One region of the Ensifer sp. Root31 genome, then DNA from elsewhere that is predicted to be linked to it. Evidence: riboswitches for the same ligand, from Rfam matches in the RefSeq annotation. Region 1 holds a riboswitch; the other holds the start of a gene.
The links. Region 1 has a riboswitch for thiamine pyrophosphate ahead of thiO (glycine oxidase ThiO). Riboswitches for the same ligand answer to the same signal wherever they lie in the genome.
Positions count from the first base shown of each region.

Region 2: another riboswitch for thiamine pyrophosphate. It lies ahead of thiB (thiamine ABC transporter substrate binding subunit); the one in region 1 lies ahead of thiO (glycine oxidase ThiO).

Region 1 covers NZ_LMCO01000042.1:66,293-69,747, forward strand. The annotation lists gene ASD00_RS28710 (thiamine phosphate synthase) at 1-187, opposite strand, end outside; gene ASD00_RS28715 (thiazole synthase) at 184-957, opposite strand; gene thiS (sulfur carrier protein ThiS) at 960-1,157, opposite strand; gene thiO (glycine oxidase ThiO) at 1,147-2,142, opposite strand; TPP riboswitch at 2,365-2,496, opposite strand; gene ASD00_RS28730 (hypothetical protein) at 2,688-2,939, opposite strand; gene ASD00_RS28735 (hypothetical protein) at 2,938-3,213, shown strand; gene ASD00_RS28740 (hypothetical protein) at 3,449-3,455, opposite strand, start outside.
Region 2 covers NZ_LMCO01000045.1:253,860-257,314, reverse strand. The annotation lists gene thiP (thiamine/thiamine pyrophosphate ABC transporter permease ThiP) at 1-1,070, opposite strand, end outside; gene thiB (thiamine ABC transporter substrate binding subunit) at 1,102-2,130, opposite strand; TPP riboswitch at 2,180-2,297, opposite strand; partial or broken gene ASD00_RS30335 (GNAT family N-acetyltransferase) at 2,432-2,915, shown strand; gene ASD00_RS30330 (thiamine diphosphokinase) at 3,002-3,455, shown strand, end outside.

The sequences.
Region 1 (3,455 bases):
AATGGTCGTTGACGACAAGTTGGCAACCGTGTCTCTCGCATATGGTTCTGGCGATGCGGATATCGCTACGGACTTCGCTATCGGGTCTTTCCTTGATGCGAAGCTGGACCAGCCTCACTCCAATTGGAACGAGGCGTTCGACCCAATTCGCGCTGTCGACAATGAGGTAGAAGGGATCGAGCTTCATGAGAAGACCGCCTTTCCGATCACCGGGGTGGAGGGGACTGCCATGTCTCTCGGTTCGAGCATGCCGGCTTCAAAAGCCAGCCGACCGGCCTCGATCGCCTTGGCAAAACCCGATGCCATCAAGGCCGGATTTCCGGCACCGGCCACCGCCGTATTCAGGAGCACGGCATCGAAACCGAGCTCCATCACCGTCGTTGCATGCGAAGGGCGGCCGATGCCCGCATCGACAATCAGAGGCACGTCCGGGAAGTGTGCGCGCATCGACCTCAAGGCGGACAGGTTTTGTGGCCCCATGGCACTGCCGATCGGAGCACACCAGGGCATCAACACGCGGCAGCCAGCCTCCAGCAGGCGCTCGGCAACGACCAGATCGTCGGTCGTATAGGGAAAGATCTCGAAGCCTTCGTTTGAAAGGATCTGTGCGGCTTCGACCAGCGCGAACACATCCGGCTGCAATGTGTCGTGATTGCCGATCACTTCGAGCTTGATCCAGTTCGTCTCGAAAACCTCGCGCGCCATCTTAGCAGTGAGCACCGCCTCCTTGGTGGTGTGGCAGCCGGCGGTGTTCGGCAGTATTTTCGTCCCGAGCTCGCGGATCAGTTCGAAAAACGCACCTCCGGCTTTGCCGCCGGCCGTCTCTCTCCTCAACGAGACCGTGATGATTTGTGTCCCTGAAGCCCGCACGGCGTCCGAAAGCACGGCTGGAGATGGATAGCCCGCTGTGCCCAGGAGCAGTCGGGAGGTGATTTCCGTGTCGTAGACTTGCAGCATGGTCAGCCACCTTTCATCGGCGAGAGAATTTCGATGCGATCATGATCGCGTAAGCGCCATCGATCGCGGTCGGCCGCGTGAACGAGTTCGCCGTTGACAGCGGTCGCCAGCCAGCTTCCTTCATAGTCGAGTGCAGCCATCAGTTCGGCGAGCGTCGAGCAGGCGACCTCGTGCTCTTCGCCATTGACGTTAAGGTTCATCATAGAACTCCGATCTGTGGTCCGGGTTGAGCAGAAGTTCGGCAACGTCGTGCGCAAGAGCCGGCGAGAGCAGGAAACCATGCCGATACATACCGTTCACGGAATAGATCGAACCGCTTTTCGTGATCCTTGGCAGATTGTCGGGGTAGGCGGGGCGAATGCCAGTTCCGGTTTCGGTGATCTGCGCTTCGCCGAAGGCCGGGTGCAGGGCGTAGGCTGCGTTTAAGAGCTCCATCAGCGACCGTGCAGTGATAGGACCGGACAATTCGCTCTCTATCATTGTTGCCCCGACCATGAAGACGCCCTGGCGGCGTGGAACGACATAGATGGGGTGTCGAGGATGCAAGAAGCGCACTGGACGCGACAGTTGAATGTCGCCGGTGCGCAGATAGAGCATCTCGCCACGCACGCCCCGCAGTGCCGCGTCATCCGGGAGCCTGGCAGGGCCTGTGCAGTCAATATGCGAATCGACACGGCGATCGACGGTGGCATCGGTCGCCTGGCCGAAATGAAAACGCACCCCCATGGCCATTAATGTGTCATGGAGTGAAGACAGCGCCTCTCTCGGATCGAGATGCGCTTCCCTCGGGAAGTGGAGTGCACGAGAAAAACGGCCGGCGAGATCGGGTTCCAGTTCGGCTATCTGGTCTGCATCAAGCCATCTGTGCCCTATGGTTCGCGCCGCGAAGCGATCGAGCTCGCGTGTATCGCGCGCGGCGGCGACGATAAGTGTCCCCTCTTGCACGACCTTGTCGGGCAGCGCCGTCTTCCACCACTCGATGGCTGTCGCGCCGACGCGTTCGACTTTCTCGTCGGCACTTTCGCGCTCACACCAGGGCGCCAGCATGCCGCCGGCAAACCAGGATGCGCCGGCGCCAATCCGTTTTGAACGTTCGAAGACGTCGACCTCAATGCCGCGTCGCGCCAGTTCGTATGCGGTGACAAGGCCGACGACACCTGCTCCGCTGATCAGCACCTGCCTCATTTGGCAGCCGTTCGAGCTGTTACCTGGCCGGAGCTGTAGGGCCATTCATCCATGCGCCGCACCGCTAACGGGCGCCGATGTTGCCGTCTATGTCCGCGGTTTGGCTCGTGTACGACATCTGAAAAGACCATTGGTCGGCTCCAACCTTGACGTTTGGAGACCCAGATCTTGGCGCTGGAAAGATAGAGACACGTCCACGCGATCGCAAAGGAGCTGTTGCAACTGCCGTCGTTCCCACCGTCCCTCCGCCAGCATGAACTGGATCAGGTTCAACGGGTCATTGCGCTGCGGTCGAAGGAGCCGATCCGCCCAGCAATATCTCAGCCCCTTGTCGGGACTCCCCTGGTGAATGAACCGAGTTGAACGGCCAATGCCGTGCTTTGTCAAGCGTTGTTGGTTCATTCCCAACGGGGCTAAAACGTCATCCGCATGCCTTAGAGCACATCTCAACGCGTATCGCGCTGAGAGGAGCAACATGAACCGGCGCATCAATGCGGCGGGCCTCGCACTCGTCTAGCGGCGGGAAGGCATCAAGGAGCATGCGTTTAGTAGAAAAGGCGCTGCAGCGTGAGTTTTGCTTTCAGGCAAGTGGAGGCATCGTCTGCCACACTACAATCAATGTCTCGAATGTTCTCAAGCGATTCCTTTCTCGCTTCTTCATTGATATCGCTCAGAGACCTTTCATGGTTGGTGCCGTCCCTGGAAGTGACAGTACACACATTTCCCAAGCACACCGTCGTGTCCGCCTGCGCGGGCGCGCCCGAGGCGATGAGAGCCACGGCGATCAACGTGCTCATGCAGTTCGACCATTTCTCCTCGGTAGGGCGCCGTCCTGCATCCATGAGAGTCCCCCGTTTTGAGTGGTTCACGGTGCAAGCCCGGTCGGAAAATGGCCAGCACCCAGTAAAAAGGAAATCCGAATGGCGCCATATCTGTGCAGAAAATTCGCTCGGCCGCGAAAGGGCGGTCAATGCAAGCAACTTCACCTCCGTCATGGTCGCGCTCGATCGCTATGGCGACATGTTTGGTCTCGATAAGTCACGCCGCCTGCTGCTCGCAGCTCGGACATGAACGTGCCGATTCGATCGCGAGGTCTGGGGACCGACGCCGGCGCTGAATTAACGAGCACATGCATATCAGATCGGGTCTCGGATGCGGAATATTTTCAGCTGTCTCTGGGGCATCTCGATGACGGCGTGGCCGTTGCGCGGCCACGCCGACCGGAGTATGCTTGGCGTAGTGTGATCCCAGTCGAGGGCCCAGAGTGGGGCAGCGCGTCAATCTGCGGTGTTGAGCAACACATCGCCTAGTGC
Region 2 (3,455 bases), on a different contig from region 1:
GGGGCGTGGCGACGCGCCACGACGATGCCGGCGGCGCGGATCATCGCGGCGGCCATGGTGACGCAAAAGAATGCCGAGAGGACGGCGATGACAATGCTGGTGACGAGAGCACGATGCACGGTCGGGTCGCCGGCAAGCTTCACCAGATCCGCACGCAGGCCGGAACCGACGACGGCGATCAGCGGTGCGCCGATGAAGAGCAGCGAGAACAGGATCCAGCCGGCGTCGGACGTCCGGGAGAGGCCGGTTCCTGCATCATAGCGTCTGGAGATTTTGCCCGCGGTTGCGCTTTGTGCAGGTTCGGTCGCGACACGCGTTAGAGCCAGGAGCAGGGCTCCGGTCATGACGATCTGTAGGGCGGACAGGGCGATCGCCCGCGGCGGGTCGAAATCGAAGCGCAGCGCCTGGTAGATCGCGACCTCGATGGTGCTGGCGGCAGGCCCGCCGCCGAGCGTCAGCACCAGCGTGAAGCTGGTGGCGCAGAGCATGAAGACGAGGCCGGCAGCACCTGGCAGCAATCCCCGAAGGACCGGCCACTCGACAAAGCGGAAGAGTGCGGCTGGCGGCATGCCGAGATTGGCGGCGGTTCTCCAGTATTCCGAAGGGATGCGCTCGAGCCCGGCGAGAAAGAGACGTGCGATAAGCGGCATGTTGAAGAAGACGTGGGCGAGCAGGATGCCGAAAAGGCCGTAGATGCTGATCGGCTGCTGCAGCCCGAGGCCGGCGAGGGCGGTGTTGAGCGCGCCCTGCCGGCCCCAGATCTCGATCAGCCCGAGCGCGCCGACAAGCACGGGCAGGCCGAGCGGCAGGGCCATCACCCGCAGAACCCAGACGCGGCCGGGAAAGCTCGGCCGGCGCGCAAGCGCCCGTGCGATCGGGATGGCAAGAACAACGGAAAGCAGCGTCGAAAGGCTCGCCTGCAGCAAGGTGAAGCGCGTTACCCGCCAGATATAGGCATCGAACAGCACGCTGTTGCCGAAGTCACCGCTCTGGAGCAAAAGGGCTGCAATCGCCAGGCCGACAAACAGCAGGATACCGCCGAGACTTAAAGTCCCGGCGGTCATCGTGATGCGATTTTCGGCAGGCGCGAACAAATGCGCCTCAGTTCTTGCTAATGGCGGCCAGCCATTCGTCGATCCAGGCCTTGCGGTTCGCCGCCACCTCTTCCGACGGCAGCAGGAAAGTCTTCTCCGGATTGACCAGCTTGCTAAAAGCCTCCGGCAGCGGCTCCTTGGTCGCCGCGACCGGCATCATCCAGTTGGTCGTCGGAATGATCGACTGGAACTCCGGGCCGGTCATGAAGGCGAGAAACTGCTTGGCAAGCTCCGGCTCCTTGGCGCTCTTGGTCATGCCGGCAACTTCGATCTGGATGTAGTGACCTTCCGAGAATTCGGCCGCCTGGTAGCGGTCGGTGTTTTCCGCCACCATGTGGTAGGCGGGCGACGTGGTGTAGGAAAGCACCATCGGCGCTTCGCCCTTGGTGAAGAGGCCATAGGCTTCCGACCAGCCCGGCGTTACGGTCAGTACCCTGTCCTTGAGCTTGGCCCAGGCGGCGCCGGCTTCGTCGCCATAGACGGCCTTGACCCAGAGAAGCAGACCGAGGCCCGGCGTCGAGGTGCGCGGATCCTCGATGACGATCTTCTGAGAGGCGTCGCCTTCGACCAGTTCCTTCAGGCTCTTCGGCGGCGTCTTCAAGGTCTGGGTGTCGTAGACGACGGCGAAATGGCCGTAGTCATAGGGAAGGAAGGTGTCGTCGGTGAAGTCGCCGGGTACCTTGACGTGGGCAGGCTCGATGCCGTGCGGCGCGAAGAAGCCGGTGGCCTTGGCCTCGGCGACGAGGTTTGTATCGAGGCCGAGCACGATGTCGGCCTTGGAGGCCGCGCCTTCGAGCTTGAGGCGGGTCAGAAGCTCGACGCCATCGGCGACGCCGACATAGGTGACCTTGCATTCGCAGGTCTTCTCGAAAGCTTCGGCGACCTTGGCACCCGGCCCCCATTCGGTGATGAAGCTTTCATAGGTGTAGACGGTCAGCGTCTTGTCGGCAGCAACGGCATTGGCCGCGAAGACAAGTCCTGCCGTCGCGGCAAGCGCTAGCCGGCTAAGAACCTTGAGTTGCGATGAATTGGACATGGCAGGCACCTCTCCCTAAAAATGATGTTGCATGGGAAAAGGGCGTATCGATCCGATCGCGTCTAATCCCTCCGCCGGTATGAGCCGGATCAGGTTCCGCGGGTTGGCGTTCAACGCCTCTCAGCCTTCGGCCGCCATGCGGTCGGAAGGCACCCCGTTAGAGCGGGTAGAGATTTACCGCCGAGCCGGTTTGATGGCAAGCGAAGTTTGAGGACGGCAAAAGCGCCCGCCCCGCATTTTCGCGCCGCGGCGCATGGGGTAAAATCGTCGGCAGAGTTTGCAGACGCCGAAGGAGCCTGCGATGACTGACATGCTCGTTCGCCTTTATGCACTGCCGGCACAAGCGAGATCACCGCTTGCTGACGGTATCGGCATTCACCGCGCAATGGCACCCGAACGAAGCTTGTTGTTCCCTGGATCGAGCAGACATTTGGCTCCGGCTGGGCGGGCGAGGCGGAGGCGGCCTTCAGATCGACGCCGACGTGCATGCACATCGCGGTGTTCGAGGACCGGATCGTCGGCTTTGCCTGCCACGATGTCACAGCGCTCGGTTTCTTCGGGCCGACGGGCGTCGACGAGGCCATGCGCGGACGGGGATCGGCGAGGCGCTCTTGCGCGTGAGCCTGACGGCGATGCGTGACGCAGGCTACGGTTACGCCATCATCGGCGGCGTCGGCCCGGCCGAATTCTACCGACGCACGGTCGGCGCCATCGAGATCCCCGATTCCAACCCCGGGATCTATGCGGAGATGCTGTTTCCCGATACCTTGCCCGAAGATCACTGACAACGAGGACGCAAAATCGCCGGATCGCGCCCTTGTTCGGTTTTCTTGCTTTTCCTTGCCCGTGCCTTTGCGCTATGGGCTTTGCCATGGCCCGATCCACCTTCACCATTCTGCTCGGCGGTGCACTGACCCCGACCGATCGCCTTGCGCGCCAGCTCGCAGGCAGCCGCTTCGTTGCGGCCGATGGCGGCATGCGGCATGCGCGGGTGCTATCCGTGACCCCCGACGTCTGGGTGGGCGATTTCGATTCGACCGAGGAGGCGCTGCTCGCGGAATTTGCCGATGTCCCGCGCGAGCCCTATCCCGCCGCCAAGGCTGCGACCGATGGCGAAATCGCTGTCGAGGCGGCGCTGTCGCGTGGCGCCGAAGCCTTGATCTTTGCCGGCGCGCTCGGAGGATCACGCAGCGACCATGCCTTCCTGCACCTGCTTCAGGCTGCTTCGCTGGCCGAACGTGGGTTGCCGGTGTTCATGACCTCGGGTGAGGAGGAGGCCTATCCGCTGCTTGCAGGCGAGATCGAAATCGATCTGCCGAAGGGCA